Regions from separate parts of the Streptomyces sp. NPDC090445 genome, predicted to be linked through region 3. Evidence: riboswitches for the same ligand, from Rfam matches in the RefSeq annotation. Region 3 holds a riboswitch; each other region holds the start of a gene.
What was found. A riboswitch is a leader RNA that binds a small molecule or an ion and turns the genes downstream of it on or off. The one in region 3 is predicted to bind cobalamin.

Region 1 (9,776 bases), on a different contig from region 3:
TTCGAACGCCCGGAACGGGAAGATCATTGGAAATCATCTTACTGGACAGTAATTTCTTCTGCTGCGCCCGGCCGGGTATGTGCGGGGTCACATTGCGGAGACGGCCGGAACTCGAAGCGGTGATATGGGGGTTATGTCGCCTATAGTCCGAATATGGCTCTTCATCAGACGAAAGACGCCGGTGACGCCGACACCGAAACGGACGTGTTCACGTCCGTCCTGAGCGGCCAGGTCCTCCCCAAGTACCGGATGCCCGACGAACATTCACCCTCCGAGGTGGTCTACCAACTCCTCCACAACGAGCTCCTCCTCGACGGCAACGCCGCCCAGAACTTCGCGACCTTCTGCACCACCTGGTCCGACGACGGCGTGCACAAGCTGATGAACGAGTGCCTCGACAAGAACATGATCGACAAGGACGAGTACCCGCAGACCGCGGAGATCGAGGCCCGCTGCATCAACATCCTGGCCGACCTGTGGCACTCCCCGGCCGGGGCCGGCCCCGGCACCGGCTGCTCCACCACCGGCTCCAGCGAGGCCGCCATGCTCGGCGGACTCGCCCTCAAATGGCGCTGGCGCGCCCGCCGCCGCGCCGAGGGCAAGTCCACCGACCGGCCCAACCTGGTGTGCGGGCCCGTCCAGGTCTGCTGGGAGAAGTTCGCCCGCTACTTCGACGTCGAACTGCGCCAGGTCCCGGTGGAGGAGGGCGCGACCGGCCTCCGGGCGCACCAGCTCGCCGAGTACGTCGACGAGAACACCATCGGCGTGGTCGCCATCCTCGGCGTCACCTACACCTGCACCTACGAGCCCGTCGCCGAGATCGCCGCCGAACTCGACCGGATCCAGCGCGAGTCCGGCTGGGACGTGCCGATCCACGTGGACGGGGCCAGCGGCGGCTTCGTCGCCCCGTTCCTCCACCCCGACGTCGTCTGGGACTTCCGGCTGCCGCGCGTCGCGTCCATCAACACGTCCGGCCACAAGTACGGGCTCGCGCCGCTCGGCGTCGGCTGGATCGTGTGGCGCACCGCCGACCTGCTGCCGTCCGAGCTCGTCTTCGACGTGGACTACCTCGGCGGCGACATGCCGACCTTCGCCCTCAACTTCTCCCGCCCCGGCGGCGAGGTCATCGCCCAGTACTACCTGTTCCTGCGGCTCGGCCGCGGCGGCTACCGGCGGGTCCACCAGGTGTGCGCCGACACCGCCGCCTACCTCGCGGGCGAGGTCGAGGCCATGGGCCCCTTCACCCTGCTCTACGACGGCCAGGGCGCCCTGCCCGCCGTCTCCTACCGGCTCACCGACCCCGCGTCGGCGGGCTTCACCCTCTACGACCTCTCCGACCGGCTGCGCATGCGGGGCTGGCAGGTGCCCTCGTACCCGCTGCCGGCCGACCGCGACGACACCGTCATCCAGCGCGTCCTGATCCGGCACGGGGTGACCCGCGATCAGATCGCCCTGCTCGTAGAGGACCTGCGCCGCGCGGTCGAACACCTCAAGGCCGCGCCCCCGCCGAAGCCGGCCGTCGCCCCCCGCTCGGGCTTCCACCACTGAGCGGCCGCCGGGCGGCCGTCACTGCGTGGCGCCGCTCCGGGTCCGGGCCCGGCCCCGGACCTGTGCCCGGTCCCGACGGGTCCTGCGGGTGGCGGTGCGGCGGGCGACGAACGCCGTCAGGCCGGCCAGGGTCAGGCAGAGCGGCGAGTACAGGACCAGGTCCCAGTGCCGGAAGGCCTCGGTCGACGAGCCCAGGCCCAGCCCCGAGGTGACGAGGCCGCCCGCCCCGCGGGCGGCCAGCACTCCGGCGAGCGTCCACAGCCCGGCCCGGTTGAGCTTCTCCGGCCCGAGGGTCCGGGCTATCCCGCCGTTGCTGAGGACGAGGTAGCCGGCCGCGCCGAGGGCGGCGGCGACGGCCAGCGTCAGCGGAACGGAGGGCAGCTGGTCCTCGGGCACCCCGACGACCGTTTCGGCGAATGCGGCCGCGGACCCCAGCGGCCACGGGTCGACGGTCCACAGTGCGTGCAGCGCGCCCGCGGCGGTCAGGCCGGTGGCGGCGACCCCTGCGGCCGCCTTGACCCCGGCTTCCGTGCGCTCGTTCTGGCTGGCGGGCATGGCGAGTCCCCTTCCCCGAAAGGCGTTCCATACAGTGCTGTATGGATAATCCATACAGTAGCGTATGGACCATGGCGAAGGGGAAGGTCACCAGGGACGACTGGACGATGGCAGCGCTCGCGGCGCTCGCCCGGGGCGGTGTCGCCGCGGTCGCGGTCGACGTGCTCGCCAAGGAACTGGCCGTCAGCCGCGGCAGCTTCTACTGGCACTTCAAGAACCGCGACGCGCTGCTCGTCGCCGCACTGGAGGCGTGGGAGCGGCTGGCCACCGGCGAGGTCATCGAAGAGGTCAACGCGGAACCCGACCCGCTGAAACGGGCCCGCGCGCTCTTCGCCGTGGCCCTCGGGGACGAGGAGATCGCCGGCCTGGAGCCGGCCATCGTCGCCCAGGTCGACCACCCGGCCGTCGCCGCGGTGCTCCAGCGGGTCACCCGGACCCGGCTGGACTACCTCACCGCCCTCTTCTCCGACCTCGGGCTGCCGCCCCGGAGCGCCCGGCAGCGCGCGGTGGCCGCCTACGCCGCCTACCTCGGCTGGATCGAGCTCCGCCGGGCCGTGCCCCACACCGCCCCGGAGACCGTGGCCGACGGGGAGGGTGCGGCCGAGGCCCTGGACCACCTGGTGGACATGATCACTGCGGGCATCCCCCGGGCGGCGGAGGCGGGCCGACGCCCGAGTGCCGCCGGTCAGCCGAAGCGGAGGTAGCTCTCGCCGTCGAGGTACAGGGTGCGGCCGTCCTGGGTGACGGCCCACCGGAAGGTGAGGGGCCCGCCCCCGGCGTCCGGGTACATCGCCAGCCCGCTCCCGCTGACGGTGAAGCGGCCGGTGAGCACGCCGCCGCCGATGTTCTGACGGTACGAGCCGTCCGCGCGGAAACCCCACACGGAGGACCGGAAGCCGTCGGTGGTTCCACCGCTCCAGTCCCCGACGAGGACGGGCGGGATCTGCGGGGCGCGCTGCCCCCACCCGGGCGCACTGCCGCTCCGGTCGCCCGTCGTCGCCGGGTCCTCGCACCCGCCGAGGGCGAGCGCGGCGCACAGGGCGGCTGTGAGGACGACACTGCGTCGGGCTGATGTCACCAGGCCTCCCGGGCCTCGCGGACCGCACGCTGACAGCGGTGTACTGCTCCGAATACCGGCTGATCACACGACACGTCGCAGATCTGCCGCGAACCGATCGATTCCGATCGCCCGGTGTGCGGATGCGGGCGGTCCGGGTGGTTCGGGTGGCGGTTTCGTGGCCCGGTCGGTCGAGGTCGGTCCGGTCCGTCGAGGCTGGTTCGGGTGGTCGGCCGGAGGCCGGCCGACGCATGCCGAGGGCGTTCAGGGCGGCGACGCGCTCCGGCGTGCGGGCGGCCGCGCGGGAGCACTGGTCGGCGACCCGCGCTCCCGGGCGCAACTCCCGCCCGCCGACGCGCTCCCATGCTCGAGGGGACCCGCAGGTGCTGCTCCCGCGCGTGGAACGGCCGGGCCGCGGCCGGGTGGTCGGCCCATGGCCCGCCCCGGCTGCGCCGCGGCCGGGGCGGCTCGGCCCCCGCCCGCCGCGGTCACGCCCGGCGTGTGCTCCGGCAGTCGGCGCCGGGCCCGGGTCGGCCGCTCCCGCCCGCCCCTTGGGTCAGGCGGAAGGCCCGCTGCCGGGGGACCTCCCGGGCCCGGCCCCTGTGATCCGCTCGCCGTTCTGCCCGCCGGTCTGCCCGTTCCGCTCCCGGTCCTCTCCTGCCCGGAAGCCGAAGCAGCCGGAGGGGCGGCGGTCGGGGCGGCGCGGCGTCACCGGGCGCCGAAGTTCTGCGTCCACCAGGGGCCGCCGGAACCCCGGTGGATTCCGACGCCTATGTCCTTGAACGAGCAGTTCAGTATGTTCGCGCGGTGGCCGGGGCTGTTCATCCAGGAGTCCATCACCGACTCGGGCGTCTGCTGCCCCTTGGCGATGTTCTCCCCGTACGTCGACCAGCGGTAGCCGGCGGCCGTCGTGCGGTCGCCCGGGTCGCTGCCGTCGGGGCTGGTGTGGGCGAAGAAGTCCCGGCCCGCCATGTCGTCGGAGTGCCGCTGAGCGGCCGTGCGGAGCTGGGAGTCGTCCTTGAGCGGGCCGCAGCCGGTCTTCGCCCGTTCGGCGTTGACCAGGGCCACGACCTGGCCCGCGGGCCCCTGGGGCGCGGGCGCCGGGTCCGGGGCCGAGGTGCGGGGAGCCGGCTTGGACGGGGTCGGCTTGGGGCTCGGGCTCGACCCGTCGGCGGACGGGCTCGGCGAGGCGGACGCCGACGGGGAGGGGGACGCCGAAGCGGAGGCGGACGGCGAGGCCGACTGCGGAGCCGAAGCGGCCGCCGACTCCGGGGCGGAGAGCGCGTTCACCGGGGCCGCGGTGTCCCGGCCGTCCTTGTCGCCCGAGCCGGGGAAGCCGCCGAGGTAGGCGAGCCCGCCGCCCGCGACGCACGCGGCGAGCACCGCACCGCCGACCGCCCGGCGGCGGCTGCGCCGGCGCTTGCGCAGCCGGCTGCGGCCGCCGGCCGTGGCCGGGTCGGGGTCCGGGAAGCCGTCCTGCGCGGAGACGGCGGGGGTCAGCTGTGTGACCGCGTCGGCGAGGTCGGCGTCGCCGGGGCCCGGGCGTCCGGGGCCCGGGTCGCCGAAGCCGGCGCCGCCGGGGCCCGTACCGCCGTCGCCGCCCGGGTAGGCACCGTTGTTCGGGTAGGCGCCGCTGCCCGAGGAGACGGCCTCGCCGGAGTGGCCGGAGTGGCCGGAGTGGCCGGGGTTGCCCGGGTAGGCCGCGGCCGCGGGGGCGAAGCCGCCCGTCGCCGCCACCGCCGAACGGACGCCGTCCAGCAGGACCACCGAGACCGGCACCAGCGCCAGGCCCGCCAGCAGCCCCTCGGCCGGGAGCAGCCCGCCCCACAGCCCCGCGCACCGCAGGCACTCCCGCGCGTGCCGGGCTATTCGCTTGCGCCACAGCGTGGACGGCTGTCCGTCCCAGCCGGCCGTCACCGACTGCAGCATGTCGCACGGCGGCTGCGCCTCCAGTGCCCGTTCCACCACCCGGGCCGACTCCAGCTGCGCCTTCATCCGCTGCACCCGCACCGCCGTGTGCTGCGGGGACAGCTCCAGCGCCGTGGCCACCTCGGCCCGGGTCAGCTCACCCGCACACTCCAGCCACCAGAGCGACAGCAGCGCCCGGTCGTCCGGCTCCAGCCAGCGGGTGGCGCGGGCCGTCTCGCGCCGCTGGCCCTCCAGCTGGAGCCGTACGACGGTCAGGTCCACGAAGTCGGCGCCGGGGTCGGCGAGTTCCCAGGCGGCCTCCAGGCCGCTCTCGCCGGGCGCGGTGCGCCGGGCCTGCCAGTACGCCCGTACGCGGTTCATCGCGATCGCCACCAGCCAGGACCGGAAGCTCTCGTCCGCACGGAGGGTGCCGAGACCGTCGAGCGCGCGCAGCATCGTGTCCTGCACGACATCGTCCACGTCGACCGACCCGTTCAGGGCACGCCCGACGACGTTGTAGACGAGCGGCAGATAGGTGCCGACCAGCTCGTCCTGCGCGCGGGGATCGCCCGCGCGGGCGGCCGCGACCAGCTCTGCCGTGTGCTGTGTAGTCATATGAGGTTTCCCTGTCCGTACCGGCGGTCGATGATGCCCGATATCTGGGAGACCGGCGAGCGCAGGCCGGATAACAATTTTCGGGGAAAGGTTTCGAAAACAGGTCCGGGGGGCGGGCGAGGGGACGGCCTCCGGCTTCTGCGGAACCCGGCGACAGGGGCGGGTGCGGCCGCTAGGGTCTGCGCAAGGAGTTCCGTCGTGGTTCCGTCGTGGGGAACGACCGGGGAGTCGCCTCGTGTCCTGCCATCCGTACGCGGCCCTGGCCGCCCAGCGACTGCTGCCGGTGCTGCGCACTCCCGGCGCGGACGACGCCGTCCGCCGCACCGAAGCCCTGCTGGCCGCCGGCTGTCGCGTGGTCGAGCTGACCACCACGACGCCCGGCTGGGCCGAGGCCGTCGCCCGGACCGCACCCCTCGCCGACGCGCACGGCCGCCCCGCGCTGATCGGGGTCGGCACGGTCACCACCGCCGGTCAGGCGGAGACCGCCCTGGACGCGGGCGCCGCCTTCCTCGTCTCCCCGTATCCGGCTCCCGAGGCCCGGGCGGCCGCCGGCCGGCGCGGCGCGGTCTTCATCGAGGGCGGCTTCACCCCGGGCGAGATCGCCGCCGCGGTGCGCAGCGCGGGCGCCGCCAAGGTGTTCCCGGCGCACGTCGGCGGCCCCGGTTTCCTCCGCTCCCTCACGGCCGTGCTCCCCGGGGCGGTGCTCCTCCCGACCGGCGGCATCCGGCCCGCCGAGGTCCGGGACTGGCTCGACGCCGGGGCCGCCGCCGTCGGCATCGGCAGCGGCCTGCCGGACGATCCCGCGGAACTGGCCGCCGTCTTCGCGGAGCCGGCGGGCCCCTGCTGCCCGGCCTGCGGCGGGACGGGCCGCTGACATGCCGGCCGGGCACGCGAACGGGGCGGAGAGAGAGGACGGAGAGGACATGAACGACCCCGGGTACGACGTGGTGGTCCTCGGCGAGGTCCTGGTCGAGATCCACACCGACACCGCCCTGCGGACGGCCGCCGACGGCACCCCGGCGCGCATCTCCTTCTCCGGCGACGCCCTGAACGCCGCCGCCGCGGCGGCCGCGGCGGGCGCCCGGACGGCCCTGCTCGCCGTCGTCGGGGACGACGAGCTGAGCGTTCCGCTGCTGCGCCGGGTCGCCGAACTCGGCGTGGACACCGCGCACATACGCCGGGCACCCCGCCCCAACGGCGCCTACCTGCTCGCAGCCGACACCGGGGGCGACCGCGAGTTCGTCTACTGGCGCACGCACAGCGCCGGTTCCACCCTCTCGCCCGGGCACGTGGAGGCCTGGCGGGACGTGCTCACCGGAGCCAAGGCCCTGATCGGCAGCGGGATCACCGGCGCCCTGTCGGCGGGCAGCGGCGAGGCCGTGGTGGCGGCCGCCGAGACCGTGCACCGGGCCGGCGGGCACGTCTCGTACGACCCGAACTTCCGGCCCCGGCTGACCGGCCGGGCCGCGGCCCGGCAACTGCTGGCGCGGGTCGCCCCGCTGACCGGGCTGCTCAAGACCTCCTGCCCCGCCGACGCGCTCGCCCTCGTGGGCACCGCGGACCCGGCCGCCGCCGCGGCCCGCTACCGCGCCCTCGGCGCCCGTACCGTCGCGGTCACCGCGGGCGCCGACCGGCTGCTCCTGGACGACGGGACACGCGCGGAGTACCACCCCGTACCCGTCAACCCGGCTCCGGTCGACGCCACCGGAGCCGGGGACTGCTTCACCGGCACCGCCACGGCCCGGATCGCCCTCGGCGACAGCCTCGCCGATGCCGTGGCCCACGGCATCGCGGCCGCCTCCCTGTCGGTGTCGGGACGCGGCGGGACCGGCGGCATCCCCCCGTTCGCCCGGACCGCGGCCCTGGCCGCCGTCCACCGCCGCCGAAGCGCCTCGGCGGACACGCGCCCTTAATCGAGTGGATCTTCTCGCCGTGTCATGGCATGGTTGTCCTCGTCGAAGGGGTGTAGCTCAGCTGGCCAGAGCGTCGGTCTCCAAAACCGAATGCCGCAGGTTCGAATCCTGTCGCCCCTGCCACGGTGAACCGGCGGTTCACGATCGAAGGCCCAGGTCCGGGTTGGCGGACCTGGGCCTTCGGCGCTCACGGGCGGCTGCTTTCCGGGGGGCCGTGCCGGTCTGGCAGACTGGTGTGGACCAACTCGGCGCTGCAGGACAGGAAACCGGTGCGACTCCGGTGCGGTCCCGCCACTGTGACCGGCCCCTCCGCGGAGCCGGAAGCCAGATACTGACGCGCCGCCTCTTCACGTCGGCCAGGGGACGAGGATCCCCCGGAGAGGCTTCGCCATGTCGCGTTCCCGCGCTCTGCTGCGCGCACTCGCCCCGCTTCCCCTCCTGATACCGCTCGCCGCGTGCGGCGGCCCCGGCGCGCCGGGCGGGGCGGCCCGGGACACGGCCGCGGGGGCGGCCGCCGCGCCCGGGTTCCCGTACACCGCCACCAACTGCGGTGTCACCACCACCTACCAGGCACCGCCGCAACGGGCCGTCAGCATGAACCAGCACGCCACCGAACTGCTGCTCGCCCTCGGCCTGCAGGACCGGATGGCGGGCACCGCCTACCTCGACGACGCCGTGCTGCCCGCCTACCGGCCCGCGTACGACGGGATCAAGGTGCTGGCCGAGGAGTACCCGTCCAAGGAGGTGCTCCTCGGCGCCGATCCGGACTTCGTGTACGGCGGTTACACCAGCGCGTTCGACAAGGCGCAGGGCCGCGACCGCGCGACGCTCGCCAAGGCGGGCATCAACACCCGGCTCAGCATCGAGTACTGCACCGGCGGGCCCGTCGGCCTGGACCAGCTGAAGACCGAGATCACCGAGGTCGCCCGCACCTTCGGCGTGCCCGAGCGGGGCGAACGGCTCATCGCGGAGGAGCAGCGCCGCGTCGACGCCGTCACCGCCCGGGTCAAGGACAAGGCCCGGCCGTCGGTGTTCGTCTACGACTCCGGCGAGGACAGCGCCTTCACCTCGGGCGGCCACGGCATCGGCAACGAGATCGTCTCCCTGGCGGGCGGGACGAACACCTTCGCCGACCTCAAGGACACCTTCGGCGACGTGTCGTGGGAGAAGGTCATCGAGCGCAAGCCCGAGGTCATCCTCATCTACGACTACGGCAGCACCACCGTCGAGACCAAGAAGCAGCGCCTGTTGAACGACCCGGCGCTCGCGGAGGTTCCCGCGGTCAAGAACCGCAGGTTCGCCGTGCTGCCGCTGTCCTCGGCCGTCCTCGGCGTGCGCGTCGCCGACGCCGTCGAGGCGCTGGGCCGCCAGCTCCACCCCGACGCCCCGTGACCCGGCCCGTGTCCCGACCCGTGGCACGCCGGGTGGGACGCCGGGTGGCACGGACCGCCGCGCGGACCGTCCCGCGGTCCCGTCCGCCCGTCGCCCTGGTCCTGCTCCTCCTCACCACGGCACTCGTCGCGTCCGCCGTGGCGGGGCTCGCCCTGGGCCCGGTCCGGATCGCCCCCGGGCAGGTGCTCGACCTGGTGCTCCGCGGACCCGGACCGGGCGGCGGGGCGTTCGCCTCCATCGTGTGGGACGTGCGGATGCCGCGGGTGCTCCTCGGCGCCGTCGTCGGAGCCGGCCTCGCCGTGGCCGGCACCGTCCTCCAGGCCCTCGTACGCAACCAGCTCGCCGACCCCTTCCTCCTCGGCGCCTCCTCGGGGGCCTCGGCCGGAGCCGTCCTCGTCATCGTCCTCGGAGCGGGAGCGGGAGCGGGAGCCGGAACCGCGGGCATCGCCGGCGGAGCCGGAGTGCCCGCGGCCGCGTTCGCCGGGTCGATGTGCGCGCTCGTCGCCGTGTACGCGATGGCCCGGCGCGGCGGAACCATGACCACCGGGCGGCTGATCCTCGCCGGCGTCGCCGTCCAGTACGTCCTGTCCGCGCTGACCAGCCTGGTGCTGGTGCTCGCCGCCCGCCCCGACCAGGTACGGTCCGTCCTCTTCTGGACCCTCGGCGGCCTCGGCGGCGCCCGCCCGGACGAACTGGCCCTGCCCGCCGCGGTGCTGCTCGCCGGCACCGTCCTGCTGATCGCCCTCGCCCGGCCGCTCGACCTGCTCCTGGCGGGGGAGGAGGGCGCA
Region 2 (9,776 bases), on a different contig from region 3:
TCGTAGATCGGGGTTCCGTTCACGGCGTCGAGGTCGGTGACGTGGAGGTCTCTGCCGTCGACCTTGAGCAGCCGGGGAAAGCTTGTTGCCATGCGGTTGGGGCGCCTGTGGTTTCGGTGCACGAAGGTCCCCGTGGGTTCCCAGGCCGGGTCGCTGCGGGGGCTGCGGGCTCCGAGGTGGAGGTCGGCGTCAGATCCCAGGTGGAAGTGCCAGGTCACGATGAGGTGGGAGAACTCGTCGAGGCCTCGCAGGGTGTCCAGGGGGAAGTCCGGGCGCAGGCGGATGATCGATACGACTCCGCCCTGATAGTCGTCGGCCGGCTTCTCGTGACCGCCGACGACGTGGGCAATGGCCTCCAGCGTGATCCGGTCGTGCACGCAATCCTCCCCTGGGACTCCCGGCCCGGCGTTGGCGTTGCCCCGGCTCGGGCCGATGTTGCGATGGCTCGGTCAGCGTATCCGGGTGATCACCATGCGAGCGCGGTCGTCCAAGTTCGCCAGCGCGGTTCCAGGAGATCAAGGGCGTTGGCCCCTACACGGCCGCGGTCATGGCCTCCCACGCCTCCCGCGACCCCTCCGTCTTCGGCATCGACGTCTGGAACCGGAAGATCTTCGCGCGGAGGATCCTCGGCGTCCCGGACGCCGACGCCGAAGTGATCACCCGCCGTATGAACGAGCTCTTCCGCGGCCATGCCGGCACCGCGGCCCTCTACCTCGTCGAGCACGAATACCTCGCCACCCCCGTCGCCCCGCTCCTCGCCCCGGCAAGCATCAGCGCCTGGAACCAGGCCCTGGAGGCCACCACCAGCTGAGCCTTCCTCACACTCCACAGGGCAGCGGCGCACCCCGCCACTGCCCTCCCCGTCATGCCCTCAGACGCCCGGGCCCGGCGACCGCACCGATGCCCGCAATCCCCCGGAAGAGTGACAGGAATCTGTTCGAGCGAGTTTCAACGCCACCACCGCAGGCCTACCAAGCCCACAAGGCCAGACTAGAACATCCGTTCACCACTCGCCCCCAATTCGGCCGTGACGCACCCGATCGGGAGCCGTTCTTAGAGCACCAGTACCAGCCCTGCACCCATCCGGAGGATCCCGTGCATCCCCTGCCGAACCGACTCGACACCACCGCCGCAATCGAACACCCCCGGCCCGCCCCGTGCTCGCGCCCGGCCGGCGGGCGCCGCGTTGACGCCTCCTCCTCCCGTAGCCGCGACTCACGACCGGATACCAGGAGGGCCGCGTGAGCAAGGACTCGACGACCGGATCCGGCGCCGCGGGGGTGTCGGACTCGGAGCAGCTCCTCTTCGGCGGCGAGCTCGCCTACGACATCGGGTGGGACCGGCACGAGGGCGCCTGGCTCAAGCTCGGACTCTGGACCATGGCGCGGGAACTGCCGCGCCTGGTGGCGACCGGGCTGCGGCTCGCGCACCTGGCCGATACCCGGGCCCTGCGCATGGTCCTGGCCTCCGAGGCCGGCCGTGGCATCACCCAGGCGATCGGCCTGATCGCAGTCAACAGCGTGCTCGGCCACATCCTCGCGGACGGCAGCACAAACGAGCGCCTCACCCAGGCGGTCCCCGCGCTCTCGGTCGTGGCCGCCACCGCGTTCCTCGGCTCACTGCTGCGCTCGGCCTCGACCGCGGCCACCTGAACCCTGGAGCCGAAAGTCCAGCGGGTGGCCACCGAGCAGTACCTGGGGCTCGTGCACCGTGCGGAGCTCGCGGCGATCGAGGACGACGAGTTCCACCGGCTCCTCGACGCGGCCCGGTACGGCGCCGACTCCGCCCGGCGCATGATCCGCTACTGCACCAGCACCCTCAACGCGGGAGTGTCCCTGCTCGCGGCGGCCGGCGTACTGACCGTCCTGCACCCGGTGCTGCTGCCCCTCCTGGTCCTGATGACGCTGCCGAGTGCGTGGAGTTCGCTGATGATCTCCCGGCAGAAGTACATCTCCTTCCACGCCTTCGTCCAACACGCCCGGGCCGGACACCTGATCGGCCAGCTGCTGACCCAGAAGGAGGCGGCTGCGGAGGTCCGCGTCCACCGCGTCGGCCCGTTCCTGCTGGGCCACTTCCGGACCATGGTCGAGACCAGCGAACGCGAACAGACCCGCCTGGCCCGCCGAGCTGCACGGATCGGGCTCGTCGCCGACGGCGCCGGCGGCATCGCCACCCTCCTGACGTACGGCGCCCTGGGCGCGTTGCTGTGGGGCGGGGCCATGGACCTGGCAGTCGCGGGCACGGCCGTGCCGGCCATCCGTACCGGCGCCGCGAGCCTGGACACGCTCGTGCTGCAGATCACCGAACTGCACCAGGAGTCCCTGTTCGTCGCCGACTTCGAGCGGCTGTGCCGGGAGGCGAAGACCCGGGCCATCCCGGTCGGCGGACGGGCGCTGCCCGAGCGGCTGCGCGAAGTCCGCTTCGACAAGGTCACCTTCACCTACCCCGGCAGCAGCGGCGACGAGCCGGAGCCCGCCCTGCGCGAGGTCAGCCTGTCGTTCCCTGCCGCGAAAGGGTACCCGTCCCAGCCCCATGGCCTTGGAGCAGACCGGACGCTTCGCCCGCGCCTTCCGGTCCCGGTACCCGAAGGCGGTCCTCGACATCGTCGAGATCATCTCCGAGGGCGACCGCACCGTGGCCCGCTTGCGGCGATCGGCGGCAAGGGGCCTTCACCCGCAACGCCGACCGGTACCTCCTCGACGGCCGCGTCCAGGCCGCGATCGCGTGCGCCAAGGACCTGCCCGGCCCGCACGACCGATCCCCCGGCATCCTCGTCGGAGCGGTCCTGCCCCGGGAGGACACCCGCGACGTCCTCGTCCTCCCCACCGGCCACCCCGCGGCCGCACTCGCCGCGCTGCCGCCCGGCACCCGGGTCGGAACCAGCGCGCCCCGCAGGTCGGCCCTCCTCAAGGCCCTCCGCCCGGCACTCGTACCGGTACCGATCCGCGGCAACGCCGACAGCAGGCTCCGTGCCCTCGACGCGGGAACCCTCGGCGCGGACGTGATGATCGCCGCCCTGGCCGGCCTGCGCCGCCTCCACTGCGTACGGCCCCGCCTCCGGTCCACCGGTGATCGGGGTTCGGGCGCTGGTGGCGGCTGTCCGTCGCCAGGTCCGCAGTGGTGATGGCCGCACCGTCCAGGCCACGGCGCAGGTGGTCACCGCGCCGGCGGTGGACTGCCCGCCCGGCTCCCGGATCACTCCGGGGCAATCCGGGGCTGCGGCTGGGCGCGGAACACGTGGAGCTCGGTCATCAGGGGATCCCGCCATGGTGGTGGCCGCGCGGCCTGCCCAGCGAATCCGGGTTCGCGCAGCGCTGGCAGCGCACACCACGCACCGTGACTGACCCGGCCGAGATCGCGGCGCTCACGGGGCGGCCGGTCAGTCCCTCTGACACATATAAGTTGACACCCAGGTACATTTTTATTGCGTTATCGCAGGTCAGAACATCCTGCACGTCAACTTTTATGCGTCACGTTGCCTATTGGGCTTTCATGATGCATTGTGATTCACACGCTCACTGAAGCAACTCAGTTGGTTATGTCACTTCAGGCGGTTTGGCCCCGGCGGCAACCGGGGCCAAACCAGTGACTGCGTGAGATTGGGCGGGTCCGGCCGACCATGCAGCGGTCGGACCCGCCCACCAGGCCAGGCCCTACCGGCATACCACGCCCCAGCTCCCTGCTACAGGAACTGCCTCACACAGTCGGCAAGCGCACCGATCGCAACCAGAGCTGCGATGAGTAACTGCATGCCGGGCGGCGGAGGCTGCTGGCCTCCCTTGCGCCGCCGACGCGTTCGCTTGCCCATCTCGAACCCCCCTCTCCACGTACCCCTCGCGTGGCGCGAGAGACCGCCCGCCCTGCGCGGGCGGAGTCGTGAGTGGTGTGACGGTTCGGGGCCACAATATCGAGAGATTCACGTCATGCAATGCCGTTGCAGAGAAATTTGCCGGTCAGAGCCGCCTTCCCCCTTTGCAAAAACGAGCTCCTTCCGGGTCCTCAAGCCAGGTGGCCGGATCGGTGTCTCCGACGTCGTCGCCGACGACATCCTCACCCCTGAGCAGAGGGCCGAGCGCGGGGACTACGTCGGCTGCATCGCCGGCGCCCTCTCCTTCGCCAGTACCGCGCCGGGCTGGAGGCCGCCGGGTTCGCGAACGTCGAGATCACCCCGACGCACGCTGTCGCCGACGGCTTGCACTCCGCCATCATCCGAGCCCTCAAGCCCGCATCCGGTCCGGGCATCGGTGCTGGCCAGGCGAAGGCCGTTGCGAGAGGGGACTTCGGAAGCTGAACCACAGGCAGGGCTGATGTACCGGCTATCTGACCGGGCGGGCCGACGTTGAGGCCTTGCCGGGTGGTCGGTTTGGAAGGCCGTGGGGCGGCCCCTTCGGGACGTGAGACGTACGCCATCCGGCTCGGCCGCCGAAATGCTCAGGACTGTGACCTAGGGTGAGAGCGCAGCTGGTTCGCCCCGTCCTCCCCCATGGCCTGAACGGCATGGGGGACCCCATGGCGGGATGCGTCGTAAGAGGGAACCCGGTGGGAATCCGGGACTGCCCCGCAGCGGTGAGCGGGAACGACCGCCGTCATACGCACTGGGAACGCGAGTTCCTGGGAAGCGACGGCCGGTAGGTGTCCGCCGGGTCCACCACCCGGCAGGCGTGCCCGCGAGTCCGAAGACCTGCCCGCTGCCCGTGCGCGACGAGCGCGTACGGAGACCCGAGGGCCTCGTGGGCGGGCCGGCGGCAGCGGGCACACACCGGCCCGTCGCTCCTTCGCGCCCGCGGCACGCCGCCGGGTCGAGCCACGACTCGCGAAGGAGAGTTCCGTGACCACGGACACCACCGCAGGCAACCGCGCCCACAAGGCGCCGGCCGACTCCCGTGTGACCCTCGCCCACATCATGAGCGAGCACGACACCAACCTCTACGGCACCATCCACGGCGGCGTCGTCATGAAGCTCATCGACGACGCAGCCGCGGCCTCGGCCGGCCGCCATGCCGACGGCCCCGCCGTCACGGTCTCCGTGGACCGCATGACGTTCATCGCGCCTGCCCGCGCCGGGGACCTCCTCACCGTCCACGCCCTCCTCGAACGCGCCGGCCGGACCTCGATGACGGTGGCCGTACGCGTCACCGCCGAACGCTGGAACGCCACCACCACCCCCGCCACCGACGTGGCCACCGCCAGCCTGACCTTCGTCGCCATCGACGCCGAGGGCCGGCCGCGACCGGTCCCCGGTCTCGCGGAGGCGTAGGCAGGTCCGTTGTCAGGCCCCGGCCGCGTCCATGCGCTCGGGCGAGCGGGTGAAGCGGACCGGGGCCTGGAAACGGGCCTTGCGGGCGGCGCGGCGGAAGACGGTCAGGACGGCCGGGCCGGCCAGGCAGATGCAGATCGGATCAGCTGCTCCTTGGCCCGGTAGTCCAGTCCGCGGGTCGGCTCGTCGAGGAGCAGGACCTCCGGTGCCGCGGCCAGTTGGATGGCGAGGACCAGGGCGCGCCCCAGCCGGCTGCTCCGGCGGGGCAGTCGGGCCCTGGTCAGATCGTGACCGGGCCGTGGGCGGTGGCGAACTCAACCGAGACCAGGCCCGGTTCCTCATCCTCGACCCAGGTGACGTCGATCTGGTCGAGGGGGTGGTCGGCCGGTTCGCCGAGGAATTCGGCGATGGAGGCGGCGTCGCCGGCGATGGAGACCCCGTGGATGGTGGTGGAGGTGCGCGGGTCGGCGCTCGGGCGCTCCTCGATGGGGACCAACCACTGGAGGAAGTAGGGCAGTTGCGGGTCCTCCAGCAGTTCCAGCAGGCCGATCTGCTTCCACCTCAGGTCGAACCCGTCGGGGCGGACGCGGTGGCCCTCGGCCGAGGTGCGGCCGAGGCGGGCCTCGACCGGGGCGATGTCGTCGACGGAGACCACCCAACCGAGCCAGCCGCCGCCCTCGGCGGCGCGGCGCGCGACCGCCTGGCCGAAGGGTGCGCGGTCGGCGGCGGGGTGGTCGAGTGTGGTGACGACCTCGACGTAGGTCCCGCCGCTCAGCGGGAGAATGAAATTGCGGGTGCCGAATCGCGGGTGCACGCCCCCGTCGACGAACCCGGCGCCGAGGGCCGATCCGATCCACTGGACGGTCGAGGCGAAGCTGTCGCGGGCCACCGCATAGGACACGTGATCAAGTCGCACCGCGCCATCATCACCCGACAACCCGGACACATCCCTACGCCACGCCCGCCGCCCCGGCCGCGTCCGGCGTGGATTCAGCCGTGGAGCGGATCGGTCATCGTCATCCCGGCGGGGGAGGCCCGGTCGAAGCCAGGCGGCAGCGCTGCCGCCTCGTCGAGGCCCACGACCCGCTCGATCAGCCGCTGCGGGGCGAGTGCTGCTGCCACAGGATTTCGATCCGGCATGCAGCACCATGCGCACCGCACTTCCAAGAGACAGGCTCCAGCCTCGAGGGCCGATGACCGCGCGGGCCTGCTGAACGCGCCGGCCGAGTTCGGCGGCAACGTCCCCGGACACACGCTGCGGTGCAGCGGCCTCCCCAGCATTCTGCTGCTCGGCCGCCTCGATCAGATCCGCCTCCAGCAGTTCGACGTATTCGACCAGGCTGCCGAGGGTCTGCTTCAGGGCACTCATCCGAGAGTTCTGCGCGCCGGGCTGTCGACGCGCAGCGAGCAGGTTGCCGTAGTCGCGTGCAGGTATGGTCACCATCGGCTCGTCATCTGCGGTGGACCTGTCGTTCCGCGCATTCATCCTCGCCCCCTCGCCGTCCAACCACGGTCACGTGGGGCAACTTCGTCACACGGGTCGGGGTGTGGGCCGCTGCGCCCATCGTCGCCGTAGTCCCGCGCGCCAGGGCCGTGCGTAGTGGCGACGGCACAGCGAGAAGGGGGTGCGGCGGACACCACTCCGCCGCACCCCCTTCCACCACACGCCGCCGGGACCCTCAGCCCGGCCGCGGCACCGGGCCCCTCAGCAGTCCCGGTCGTAGGTGTGGAACCCCCGGCCCGTCTTGCGGCCCAGCAGCCCGGCCTGCACCATCCGCATCAGCAGCGGCGGCGGCGCGTGGAGGGGTTCCTTGAACTCGTCGTACAGCGACTCCGCGATGGCAGCGACGGTGTCGAGGCCGATGAGGTCGGCCAGCTTCAGCGGCCCCATGGGGTGTGCGCAGCCGAGTTCCATGCCGGCGTCGACGTCTGCCGGGGTGGCGAAGCCGGACTCGGCCATCCGGATCGCCGACAGCAGGTACGGGACGAGGAGGGCGTTGACGACGAAGCCGGCCCGGTCCTGGGAGCGGATCGGCGTCTTGCCCAGGGTCTCCCGGGCGAAGGCCTCCACCGTCTCCGCGGTCTCGCGGGAGGTGTGCAGCGAGGAGACGACCTCGACCAGCGGGAGGACGGGCACGGGGTTGAAGAAGTGCAGGCCCACGACGCGGTCTGCGCGCCCGGTGGCCATGCCCAGCCGCATGACGGGCAGGGACGAGGTGTTCGTCGCGAGGATCGCCTGGCGGTCTTCGACGATCTTGTCCAGCGCCGCGAAGGTCTCGATCTTGACGTCCGCGTTCTCGGTCACCGCTTCGATGACGAGCTGCCGGTCGGCGAGGTCGTCGAGGCTCCCGGTGAAGACGAGGCGGGCGAGGGCGTCCTCAGCCGAGATCCGGTCGAGCTTGCCTCGCTGGACGGCGCGCTCGAGGGAGACGGCGACCCGTTCGCGGGCCGCACGGGCGGCCGTGTCGTCCGCCTCACAGACGACCGTGTCGAGTCCGGCGCGGGCGCAGACCTCGGCAATGCCGGCGCCCATCTGCCCGCCTCCCACGACCCCGACCCGGCGGATACCGGCGCTCATGACCGCACCTCCCCGCGGCGGACCAGGTGACGGCTGTAGGCGTCGGGGGTGAAGAAGGCCGGCAGGTCCCGCTCCAGGGCGACCCGCTCCAGGACCGCCCTGGCCTCCGCGACGAGGGCGTACGGTCGCTCTGCGGTGAGCGCGGTGCATTCCTCTTCGAACACGGCGATCAGGTCATCCCGGTCGATCCTCCGGTGGCACAGCCATTGCCAGAGCTGGACCCGGGCGATCTCGGCAGTGGCCGCGTCCTCCATGAGGCCGTGGAGGGCGACCGCTCCGTGGCCGCGCAGCCAGGCCTCGAAGTACCGGAGCGAGACGGCCACGTTGGCCCGTACTCCCGCTGCCGTGGGCGGGGCGCTGATGCGGCGGACGGAGAGCAGGTCTGCGGCGCGGACGTGTACGTCCTCGCGGGTCCGGTCGAGCTGGTGGGGCCGTTGGTCGAGGACGGCATCGAAGACCTCGCGGCAGACGGGGACGAGCGCCGGGTGGGCGACCCAGGAGCCGTCGAAGCCGTCCTCGGCTTCGCGTTCCTTGTCCAGGCGGACCTTGGCCAGGGCCGCCGTGTTGGCGTCGGGGTCCTTGGCCGGCACGTGGGCGGCCATGCCTCCGATGGCGTGCGCGCCGCGCTTGTGGCAGGTGCGGACGAGGAGTTCGGTGTAGGCGCGCATGAAGGGGGCGGTCATCGTGACCTGGGCGCGGTCGGGGAGCTGGAAGTCGGTGCGGTGGCCGAAGGTCTTGATGATGCTGAAGAGGTAGTCCCAGCGGCCGGCGTTGAGGCCGGCGCTGTGCTCGCGCAGGGCGTGGAGGATCTCCTCCATCTCGAAGGCCGCGGTGATGGTCTCGATGAGGACGGTGGCGCGGACGGTACCGCGCGGAATGCCGAGGAGTTCCTGGGCGAGGACGAAGACGTCGTTCCACAGGCGGGCCTCGCCGGCGTTCTCCAGCTTGGGGAGGTAGAAGTACGGGCCGTGTCCGGCGTCGATCTGCCGCTGGGCGCAGTGGAAGAAGTACAGCCCGAAGTCGACCAGGGACGCGGGGACGGGCCGTCCGTCGATCTCCAGGTGCTCTTCGAGGAGGTGCCAGCCGCGGGGGCGGACGACGATGGTCGCCAGGTCCTCCCCGAGGCGGTACTCCTTGCCTTCGGGCGTGGTGAAGTCGATGCGGCGCTCGATCGCGTCGAGCAGGTTGAGCTGGCCGCCGATGACGTTGTTCCAGGTGGGGGCGGTGGCGTCTTCGAAGTCCGCCATCCACACCTGGGCACCGGAGTTGAGCGCGTTGACCGTCATGCGGCGGTCCGGCGGGCCGGTGATCTCCACCCGGCGGTCCTCCAGGCCCGGGCCGGGCGGGGCCACGCGCCAGTCGGCGTCGGCACGGACTGCGGCTGTGGCGATGGAGAAGTCGAGCGGTGATCCCGAGACGAGGCGGTCCTTGCGCCGGATCCGCTCCTTGAGGATGTCCGGACGGCGGTCTGCGAAGGCCGCGTCGAGGCGGCCGATGAAGTCGAGCGCCTCCGCCGTGAGGATCTCGTCGTGGCGGTCGCCGGGTGCCGCAAGGACCCGGACCTGGTGCGTGGTAGCGGTGGTGGTGGTCATGCGGTCTCCTGACGAGGGTGGGGCGGGAGCCGGGCGGAGACGGTCGTCCGGCTCCCGCTGAACACGGACCGCCGGCCGTAGGCGCCGACGGGGGCGGGGGCGGGGGCGGGGCGTCCTAGTGGAACTGCTCTTCCTCGGTGGAGCCGGTGAGGGCGGTGGTGGAGGAGGCGGGGTTGACGGCGGTGGAGACCAGGTCGAAGTAGCCGGTGCCGACCTCGCGCTGGTGCTTCACGGCGGTGAAACCGTGCTGCTGGGCGGCGAACTCGCGCTCCTGGAGGTCGACGTAGGCGGTCATGCCGTGCTCGGCGTATCCGCGGGCCAGGTCGAACATGCCGTGGTTGAGGGAGTG
Region 3 (9,776 bases):
GACCTCCCACGGCTTGAGCCGGTCGGACAGGGAGACGGTGGCGTAGTCGTGGCCGAGCGGGGCGCCGGCCGCGGCGGCGGCCGCGTTGGCGGCGGTCACGCCGGGCAGGACCCGTACGGGCACGTCCTTGTACTCGGGCTGCGCGGCGACCTCCAGGACGGCAGTGGCCATGGCGAAGACGCCCGGGTCACCACCGGAGACCACGGCGACCCGCTGGCCGCGCCGGGCCAGGTCGAGCGCGAACTCGGCGCGCTCCGACTCGACCTTGTTGTCGGAGCCGTGCCGGATCTGCCCCGGCCTGGCGGGGACGCGGTCCAGGTACGTGGTGTAGCCGATCAGGACCTCGGCGTCGGACAGTGCCCGGCGCGTCTCGGGGGTGAGCCACAGCGGCCCGGCCGGCCCGGTGCCGACGACGGCGACCTCGCCGGGCCCGGACGGCACGCTGCCGGGGTTGCCGACCCGGCTGGGCACGACGGCGACGGCGAAGTACGGGACGGTGTCCGGGTCGGTGTCCGCGAGGACGCCGGTCCGCTCCCCCTCCATCGTGGCGCGTTCGACGTAGCGGGCCTCGGCGAGGCGGCCGCTGCCCTCCATGGCGCGGCGCACGGCGGGGAAGGTGCGGCCGAGCTTCATGACGACCGCGGAATCGGTGGCGGCCAGGCGGGCGGTGAGCTCCTCCTCGGGCAGGGTGCCGGGGAGGATGGTGAGGACTTCCTCGCCCTCCACGAGCGGGGTGCCCAGGCGGGCGGCCGCGGCACTGACCGAGGTGACGCCGGGGATGACCTCGGCCTCGTAGCGGTCGGCGAGCCGCTTGTGCATGTGCATGTACGAGCCGTAGAAGAGCGGGTCGCCCTCGGCGAGGACCGCGACGGTCCGGCCGGCGTCCAGGTGCGCGGCCAGGCGGGCGGCGGAGGCCTCGTAGAACTCCTCCATCGCGCCCTGGTAGCCGCCGGGGTGGTCGGTGGTCTCGGTGGTGACCGGGTAGACCAGCGGCTCCTCGATGTGGTCCGCGCGCAGGTGGCGGGCGGCGATGGAGCGGGCGATGGAACGTCCGTGGCGGGCGCTGTGGTAGGCGACGACATCGGCTTCGCCGATCACCTCGACGGCCCGCAGGGTCATCAGCGACGGGTCCCCGGGACCGAGCCCCACCCCGTACAGACGCCCCTTGACGCCGGCGTCAACTCCGGTGCTGCTGCTGCTCATTCTTCCTCGCTCGCGATCGCGTTGAGGGCGGCGGCCGCGATGGCGCTGCCGCCGCGCCGGCCGCGGACGACGAGGTGGTCGAGACCCGAGGGGTGGGCGGCCAGGGCGTCCTTGGACTCGGCGGCGCCGATGAAGCCGACGGGCACGCCGATGACGGCGGCGGGGCGCGGGGCACCCTCCTCGATCATCTCCAGCAGCCGGAACAGGGCGGTCGGCGCATTGCCGACGGCGATCACGGAGCCCTCCAGCAGGCCGCGGTCACGCCACACTTCGAGGGCGGCGGCGCTGCGGGTGGTGCCCATGCGCTGCGCGAGGGCGGGCACGGACGGGTCGGAGAGGGTGCAGATCACCTCGTTGTCGGCGGGCAGCCGCTTGCGGGTGACGCCACTCGCGACCATCTGCACATCGCAAAGAACGGGCGCCCCGGCGTGCAGGGCGGCGCGGGCCCGCAGGACGACGTCCGGCGTGTAGCCGAGGTCCCGGGGCAGGTCGGTCATTCCGCAGGCGTGAATCATGCGTACCGCGACCTGCGCGACGGAGGCGGGCAGCCCGGAGAGGTCCGCCTCGGCGCGGATCGTGGCAAAGGACTGGCGGTAGATCTCCGCGCCGTCCTTCTCGTACTCAAACACTGTGTACTCGCTCATTTCTTCGCTGCGTCGTCGTGGGAGGTGGTGCGGCGTGCGGACGCGAGGGCCGCGGCCAGGTGATCGGAAGTCTCGATGCCGCGGAGCGGGGGGCTGCCGCCGGGGACGGTGAGGTCGTAGCCGGCCGGGGTGGCGACGACGTCGACCCACGCGGTGCCGCGGGGGTGCCCGCAGCGGCGGTCGCAGCCGGACCAGTGCACGGGCAGCGGTCCGGTCGCGCGGGCGGCGACGGCCCGCGCATCGACACGGACGTCGGCCAGGGACTTGGCGCAACCGGGGCGCCCGGTACAGGCGGTGACGGAACGCCAGGGGTCATCGGGAGCGGTGACGAGCCCGGCGTCCGCGAGCGCGGCCAGGGCCTGCGGGGCCCGGTCGGCCGGCACGCCGGGCACGACGATCCCGCGCCAAGGCGTGAGCCGCATCCGGCCGGTCAGCCCGGCCAGCAGCCGCCACTGAGCGGTGGTCAGCCGCCCGAGGGGCGCGAGCACACTGAGCGCGACGGCCGCGCCGGGCCCGGCGACGATCCCGGGCTCGGGCCCCGGCCCGTCCGGGCGGGACACGGGGCCGCCCGGGTCCCGGCGGCCCTTCAGCGCGGCAACGGAGCCGGCCTCGGCCACGACGGTGGCCGGGATCCGGGCGGCCGCCAGTCGATCCGCCAACCCGGCTGCGGTCAGGGCGTGTTCGGCAGGCAGTTCGACAGCCCGCCAGGCGCGCGTACCGGCCGCGCGGACCGCGTCGAGAAAGTAGCGGGCAGCGACCACCGCGGCACGCGGCACATCCTCCGCGGCCACGAGCACGGCGGCGGCGTTGGCGTTGGCGTTGGCGTCGTTGGCGGCGGCGTTGGCGGAAACGGCGGCGGCGTTGGCGGCGGCAGCGTCCCAGCCCGAGGCAGCCACGGCCGAGGCGGCAGCAGCCGAAGCGGCGGCAGCACCCAAAGCGGTAGCACCCGAAGCGGCGGCAGCGACGTACACGAGGGCGTGTTCGGCGTCGCGGGCGACAACGGTGACGTCCGCGTCCAGCGAGGCCACGTCGCCGCGGCCGTCGTCGAGGGCGAACAGGAAACGGCCGGACAGGGCGGCCGCTTCGGGGTCGGCACACAGCAGCCGGTCCAGCTCGGCCACCCACGGGGCCACGTCCGGCAGCGCCGGCAGGTCCAGGCCGGTCAAGGGCGAGGCGACGATGTTGCGGACCCGCTCGTGGGTGGGCGCGGGCAGCAGCCCGGCCCGGTCCAGTACCCCGGCCAGTTCGCCGCCGCAGCTCGCACCGAGCCCGCGGAGCTGGGCGTTGCCGCGCGAGGTGAGGTCGATGTGCCCGTCGCCGAGCCGGTCGGCGGCGTCGGCGAGCAGCAGGGCCGCGTCCTCGCCGAGCATCCCGCCGGGGATCCGCACCCGGGCCAGGTACCCGTCGTCGGCCGCGTGGAGGCGCAGCGCGCCGGGGCAGGCGTCACCGCGCTCCCGTATGACGGGTTCGTCCCGTGCTGCAGGGGCGGAGGGGGGTGTGGGCATGGCGGCGAGCATACCCACGAATCCCGGCCCCCGACCTGTGGCCGTCACCACCTCCGACCTGCGCCCGCCGCCAACCCCGCCCCGCACCCCGCCCGGCACGTCCGCGCACACCACCCGGCACGTCCGCGCACACCACCCGGCACGTCCGCGCACACCACCCGGCACGTCCGCGCACCCCCGTCCGGCACGTCCGCGCACCCCCGTCCGGCACGTCCGCGCACCCCGCGGGCGCCCCGGCTCGCTCCCGCCGCGCCCCCGGCGTGCGCCTGCCGCATCCGCTGCCGCGTGGCGCACCGGGGGCGGCCCGTACCCCCGGTTCACCAGCCACGTCCCGCCTCGCGGGGTCCCCCCGTCCGGCCGCGGCCCGCGCTGCGACCCCCACTCCCGGCCGGGGGCAGCGGCACCTAAGATGACCTTCGGCGTGCCATTCGGCCCGCTCATCGCCGAGGACGGCGACATGGGAGGAAGCCCGGTGCGATTCCGGCGCGGTCCCGCCACTGTGAACCCGGCAGAGCAGCCGCCGACCCGGGTGAGTCAGGAACTCCCGCCGTCCTCAACTGCCCGGGGCGCGGAAACCCCGAGGAAGGCCTGCCGCCGCATGATCCTGCTGCTGTCGACGTCCGACACCGATCTGCTCAGCGCCCGAGCGGCCGCGGACGGCCCGGTGCCGTACCGGTTCGCGAACCCCTCCCGCCTTCCCCTCGACGACCTCCCCGGCCTCCTCGACGGCACCGACCTGGTCGTCGTACGCCTCCTCGGCGGCCTGCGCGCCTGGCAGGACGGCCTGGACCTGCTGCTGGCCCCCGAGCAGACCCGCCCCGTCGTCGTCCTGACCGGCGAACAGGCCCCGGACGCCCAGCTGATGGAGGCGTCGACGGTCCCGATCGGCATCGCGGCCGAGGCGCACGCCTACCTGGCGCACGGCGGCCCCGCCAACCTGGAGCAGCTGGCCCGCTTCCTGTCCGACACCGTCCTGCTTACCGGGCACGGCTTCGAGCCTCCCGCCGCCGCCCCCACCTGGGGCGCCCTCCAGCGCCCGGCGCCGGCGGCCGCGGACGCGACGGCGGGAATGGCCACCACCCCCACCCCCACCCCCCGTATCGCGGTGCTCTACTACCGCGCCCACCAGATGAGCGGCAACACCGCCTTCGTGCACGCCCTGTGCGACGCGATCGAGGCGGCGGGCGGCTCCCCGATGCCGCTGTACGTGTCCTCCCTGCGTACCCCGGAGCCGGAGCTGCTGGCCACCCTGGAGGCGGCCGACGCGGTGATCACCACGGTGCTCGCGGCCGGCGGCACGCGTCCCGCGACGGCCTCCGCCGGCGGCGACGACGAGTCCTGGGACGCGGGCGCGCTCGCCGCCCTGGGTGTGCCGGTGCTGCAGGCCCTGTGCCTGACGGGTTCACGCAGCGCCTGGGAGGAGAGCGACGAGGGCCTGTCGCCGCTCGACGCGGCGACGCAGGTCGCCGTGCCCGAGTTCGACGGTCGCCTGATCACTGTCCCGTTCTCGTTCAAGGAGTTCGACGAGGACGGCCTGCCCGCGTACGTGGCGGACCCCGAGCGTGCCGCCCGTGTCGCGGGGATCGCCGTACGCCACGCCCGGCTGCGGCACATCGCCCGCGGCGACAAGAAGATCGCGCTGGTCCTCTCCGCCTACCCGACGAAGCACTCGCGGATCGGCAACGCGGTCGGCCTGGACACCCCGGCCAGCGCGATGGTGCTGCTGCGCGCCCTCATCGACGGCGGCTACGACTTCGGCCCCGCCGAGGGGATCCCGGGCCTGGTGTCCGGTGACGGCGACGAGCTGATCCGCGCCCTGATCGAGGCCGGCGGCCACGACCAGGACTGGCTGACGGAGGAGCAGCTCGCCCGCAACCCGGTCCGCATCCCGGCCGCCGACTACCGGCGGTGGTTCGCCGAGCTGCCGGCCGAGCTGCGCGAGCAGGTCGAGGAGCACTGGGGTCCGGCGCCCGGCGAGATGTTCGTGGACCGTTCGCAGAACCCGGACGGCGACATCGTCCTCGCTGCGCTGCGCCGCGGGAACCTGCTGATCCTGATCCAGCCGCCGCGCGGGTTCGGCGAGAACCCGATCGCGATCTACCACGACCCGGACCTGCCGCCGTCGCACCACTACCTGGCCGCGTACCGGTGGATCCAGGCCCGCGCCGAGGACGGCGGTTTCGGCGCCGACGCGATGATCCACCTGGGCAAGCACGGCAACCTGGAGTGGCTGCCGGGCAAGAACGCCGGCCTGTCGGCGGCGTGCGCGCCCGATGCGGCGCTCGGCGACCTGCCGCTCGTCTACCCGTTCCTGGTCAACGACCCGGGCGAGGGCACCCAGGCCAAGCGCCGCGTGCACGCCACCCTGGTCGACCACCTGGTGCCGCCGATGGCGCGCGCGGAGTCGTACGGCGACATCGCCCGCCTGGAACAGCACCTCGACGAGTACGCGCAGATCAGCTCCATGGACCCGGCGAAGCTGCCCGCGATCCGCGCGCAGATCTGGACGCTGATCCAGGCGGCGAAGCTGGACCACGACCTGGGTCTGGAGGAGCGCCCGGACGACGACGGCTTCGACGACTTCCTGCTGCACGTCGACGGCTGGCTGTGCGAGGTGAAGGACGCCCAGATCCGCGACGGCCTGCACGTCCTGGGCGGCGCCCCGGCCGGCGAGTCCCGCGTCAACCTGGTGCTGGCGATCCTGCGCGCCCGCCAGATCTGGGGCGGTACGACGGCCCTGCCCGGCCTGCGCGAGGCGCTCGGCCTGGACGAGTCCGCGGCCACCCGTACGTCCGCGGACGAGGCGGAGGAGACGGCGCGGGCCCTGGTGCAGGCGATGGAGGACGCCGGCTGGGACCCGGCCGCGGTGGCCTCGGTTGCCGCAAGCCTGTCAACGGACGCCGCGGGCCGCTCGGCGGACGTGGCGGCCGTACTGGACTTCGCGGCCCGCGAGGTGGTGCCGCGGCTGGCGGGCACGACCGACGAGATCGCGCACGTGGTGGCGGCCCTCGACGGCCGGTTCGTCCCGGCGGGCCCGTCCGGTTCGCCGCTGCGCGGCCTGGTGAACGTGCTGCCGACCGGCCGGAACTTCTACTCGGTGGACCCGAAGGCCGTCCCGTCCCGCCTGGCGTGGGAGACCGGGCAGGCGCTGGCCGACTCCCTCCTGACCCGCTACCGCACGGACAACGGCGAGTGGCCGGCCTCGGTCGGCCTCTCCCTGTGGGGCACGAGCGCGATGCGCACGGCGGGCGACGACGTCGCGGAAGCCCTGGCCCTGCTGGGCGTCCGCCCGGTGTGGGACGAGGCCTCGCGCCGCGTGACCGGCCTGGAGCCGATCCCGCTCGCGGAGCTGGGCCGCCCCCGCATCGACGTGACGCTGCGCATCTCGGGCTTCTTCCGGGACGCGTTCCCGCACGTGATCGGGCTGCTGGACGACGCGGTGCGGCTGGTGGCGTCCCTGGACGAGCCGGCGGAGCAGAACTTCGTCCGGGCGCACGCCCAGGCGGACCTGGCCGAGCACGGCGACGAGCGGCGCGCGACGACCCGTATCTTCGGCTCGCGGCCGGGCACGTACGGGGCGGGCATCCTGCAGCTGATCGACTCCCGCGACTGGCGTACGGACGCCGACCTCGCGGAGGTCTACACGGTGTGGGGCGGCTACGCGTACGGCCGCGGCCTGGAGGGCCGGCCGGCCCGGGCCGAGATGGAGTCGGCGTACAAGCGGATCACGGTGGCCGCGAAGAACACGGACACCCGCGAGCACGACATCGCCGACTCGGACGACTACTTCCAGTACCACGGCGGCATGGTGGCGACGGTCCGCGCGCTGCGCGGCACGGCGCCGGAGGCGTACATCGGCGACTCGACCCGCCCGGAGACGGTCAAGACCCGCACCCTGGTGGAGGAGACCTCCCGCGTCTTCCGGGCCCGCGTGGTCAACCCGAAGTGGATCGAGGCGATGCGCCGCCACGGCTACAAGGGCGCCTTCGAGCTGGCGGCGACGGTGGACTACCTGTTCGGCTACGACGCCACGACGGGCGTGGTCGCGGACTGGATGTACGACAAGCTGACGGAGACGTACGTCCTGGACCCGGAGAACCGCGCCTTCCTGGAGGAGGCCAACCCGTGGGCCCTGCACGGCATCGCGGAGCGGCTGCTGGAGGCGGAGTCCCGCGGCATGTGGGAGAAGCCGGACCCGCAGATTCTGGAGGCCCTGCGCCAGGTCTACCTGGACACGGAGGGCAACCTGGAGGGCGAGGCGGAGTAACGGAGTCGCGGCGCGGAGCAACGGCGTGGCGGGGCGGAACAACGGAGTAACCCGCCCCGCAGCCCTCCGCCCGACAGCACGGCGCCCGGCCCACCCCCCGTGGTGAGCCGGGCGCCTCTGTGCACCCCTGTCCCGCACGGGCCCAGGCGCCCGCCCGTCGCGGGACCTCCCGCGGAGCGCTTAGCCTCCTCGGGCGGGGTGTGACACGGCATCGGTGGGTGTGTCACCTGATGCGGTGAACTCGGCCTTGTCACGGGGGGACCGCGGGTAGGCCCGTGCTGATCTCGTGCGGGGGGCCGCTGTCCGGGCCTCCGCGCCCTCGGACCGAAAGGCCTGACCCGCCGTGACGCAGCCGTTCCGACTGCCGGATTTCTACGTGCCCCATCCGGCCCGACTGAACCCCCGTCTGGAGGCCGCGAGAGCCCACACCACGCAGTGGGCCCGCGGCTTCGGGATGCTGGAGGGCTCGGGTGTCTGGACCCAGGAGGACCTCGACGCGCACGACTACGCGCTGCTGTGCTCCTACACCCACCCCGACTGCGACGTCGACACACTGAACCTGGTCACCGACTGGTACGTGTGGGTGTTCTTCTTCGACGACCACTTCCTGGAGGTCTTCAAGCGCAGCCAGGACCGCGAGGGCGCCCGGACGTACCTCGACGGGCTGGCCGCGTTCATGCCGATGGACCTCGCCGACGGGTTCCCCGAGCCGACGAACCCCGTCGAGGCGGGCCTGAAGGACCTGTGGACGCGGACCGTGCCCGCGATGTCGATGGACTGGAGGGAACGGTTCTCCGAGTCCACGCGGAACCTCCTCGACGAGTCCATGTGGGAGCTCCACAACATCAACATGGGCCGGGTCGCCAACCCCCTGGAGTACATCGAGATGCGCCGCAAGGTCGGCGGCGCCCCCTGGTCCGCCGGTCTGGTCGAGTACGTGGCCGCCGAGGTGCCGGCCCGGGTCGCGCACGCCCGCCCCCTGCAGGTGCTGCGCGACGCGTTCTCCGATGCGGTGCACATCCGCAACGACCTCTTCTCCTACCAGCGCGAGGTCGAGCAGGAGGGCGAACTCTCCAACGCCGTGCTGGTGCTGGAGACCTTCCTGGGCTGCACCACCCAGGAGGCCGCCGACCTGTCGAACGACCTGCTGACCTCCCGGCTGCAGCAGTTCGAGTACACGGCCCTCGCCGAAGTCCCCGCCCTCGCCGTGCAGCAGGGCCTGCGCCCGGACGAGGCGGCCGCGGTCCTGGCGTACGCGAAGGGCCTGCAGGACTGGCAGTCCGGCGGCCACGAGTGGCACATGGTCTCCAGCCGGTACATGAACGAGGGGGCGCGGGGCGCCGGGACGCCCGCCCCGCCGTTCGCGCCCGGCGGTCCGGGCACCGCCGCCCTCGACTGGCGCTCCGTCCTCACCCCCCGCTCGGAAGGCCTGCGGCGGCGCCGCTTCACACACGTGCCGTACCAAAAGGTGGGGCCGTCGCTGCTGCCCGACGTCACCATGCCGTTCCCGCTCTCCCTCAGCCCGCACCTCGACCTGGCCCGCCGCGAACTGCTCGACTGGTGCCGGGACATGGGCCTGCTGGGGCCGCAGCCCGGCGACCCCGGCTCGGACCTCTGGACCGAGGACGAGCTGGTGGGCATGGACCTCGCCCTGTTCTCCGCGGGCATGGACCCCGACGCCACGGCCGGCGCGCTGTGCCTGAGCGCGCTGTGGCTGGCCTGGGGCACGTACGCGGACGACTGCTACCCCAGGGTGTTCGGCCGGGCGAAGTCGCCCGCCGCGGCCCGGGCGGCGACGGACCGGCTGATCGCCCTGATGCCGCTCGGCCCGGAGGGGGCCGGGGTGGAGCCGGCCACCGTGATGGAGCGGAGCCTGAAGGATCTGTGGTCCCGGACGGCCGCCTGCATGGGCGGGGCGGACCTGGCGGAATTCCGCGGCCACGTCGCCGGGACGCTGGACAGCTGGGTGTGGGAGATCGGCAACACCGCCGTGAACCGGATCCCCGACCCGGTCGACTACGCGGAGATGCGCCGCCTCACCTTCGGCAGTCAGCTGACGATGTTCCTGGCCAGGGCCGGCCGCGGGGACGACGGGGTGCCGCCCGCGGTGTGGCGGGACGGGGTGATGCGCTCGCTGGAGAGCGCCGCCGCCGACGT

Region 1: it holds a riboswitch for cobalamin, as region 3 does, so the genes downstream of both, ACIQUT_RS30100 (ABC transporter substrate-binding protein) here and cobN (cobaltochelatase subunit CobN) in region 3, are expected to answer to the same signal.
Region 2: it holds a riboswitch for cobalamin, as region 3 does, so the genes downstream of both, ACIQUT_RS33580 (acyl-CoA thioesterase) here and cobN (cobaltochelatase subunit CobN) in region 3, are expected to answer to the same signal.

The regions. Positions count from the first base shown of each region.
Region 1 is NZ_JBIVXV010000022.1:14,348-24,123, reverse strand. It holds gene ACIQUT_RS30140 (glutamate decarboxylase) at 154-1,548, shown strand; gene ACIQUT_RS30135 (DUF3995 domain-containing protein) at 1,567-2,103, opposite strand; gene ACIQUT_RS30130 (TetR/AcrR family transcriptional regulator) at 2,175-2,807, shown strand; gene ACIQUT_RS30125 (hypothetical protein) at 2,789-3,181, opposite strand; gene ACIQUT_RS30120 (sigma-70 family RNA polymerase sigma factor) at 3,869-5,683, opposite strand; gene ACIQUT_RS30115 (bifunctional 4-hydroxy-2-oxoglutarate aldolase/2-dehydro-3-deoxy-phosphogluconate aldolase) at 5,919-6,557, shown strand; gene ACIQUT_RS30110 (PfkB family carbohydrate kinase) at 6,607-7,596, shown strand; tRNA gene ACIQUT_RS30105 (tRNA-Trp) at 7,643-7,719, shown strand; cobalamin riboswitch at 7,815-7,951, shown strand; gene ACIQUT_RS30100 (ABC transporter substrate-binding protein) at 7,987-8,988, shown strand; gene ACIQUT_RS30095 (FecCD family ABC transporter permease) at 9,033-9,776, shown strand, end outside.
Region 2 is NZ_JBIVXV010000029.1:35,513-45,288, forward strand. It holds gene ACIQUT_RS33555 (SAM-dependent methyltransferase) at 1-377, opposite strand, end outside; gene ACIQUT_RS33560 (hypothetical protein) at 548-811, shown strand; partial or broken gene ACIQUT_RS33565 (ABC transporter ATP-binding protein) at 1,380-2,513, shown strand; partial or broken gene ACIQUT_RS33570 (hypothetical protein) at 2,717-3,124, shown strand; partial or broken gene ACIQUT_RS33575 (arsenite S-adenosylmethyltransferase) at 3,963-4,291, shown strand; cobalamin riboswitch at 4,526-4,683, shown strand; gene ACIQUT_RS33580 (acyl-CoA thioesterase) at 4,829-5,257, shown strand; gene ACIQUT_RS33585 (VOC family protein) at 5,538-6,173, opposite strand; gene ACIQUT_RS33590 (hypothetical protein) at 6,248-6,379, opposite strand; gene ACIQUT_RS33595 (3-hydroxybutyryl-CoA dehydrogenase) at 6,963-7,835, opposite strand; gene aceB (malate synthase A) at 7,832-9,427, opposite strand; gene aceA (isocitrate lyase) at 9,543-9,776, opposite strand, start outside.
Region 3 is NZ_JBIVXV010000001.1:298,967-308,742, reverse strand. It holds gene ACIQUT_RS01380 (precorrin-2 C(20)-methyltransferase) at 1-1,203, opposite strand, end outside; gene ACIQUT_RS01375 (precorrin-8X methylmutase) at 1,200-1,847, opposite strand; gene ACIQUT_RS01370 (cobalamin biosynthesis protein CobG) at 1,844-3,352, opposite strand; cobalamin riboswitch at 3,755-3,917, shown strand; gene cobN (cobaltochelatase subunit CobN) at 3,951-7,619, shown strand; gene ACIQUT_RS01360 (germacradienol/geosmin synthase) at 7,963-9,776, shown strand, end outside.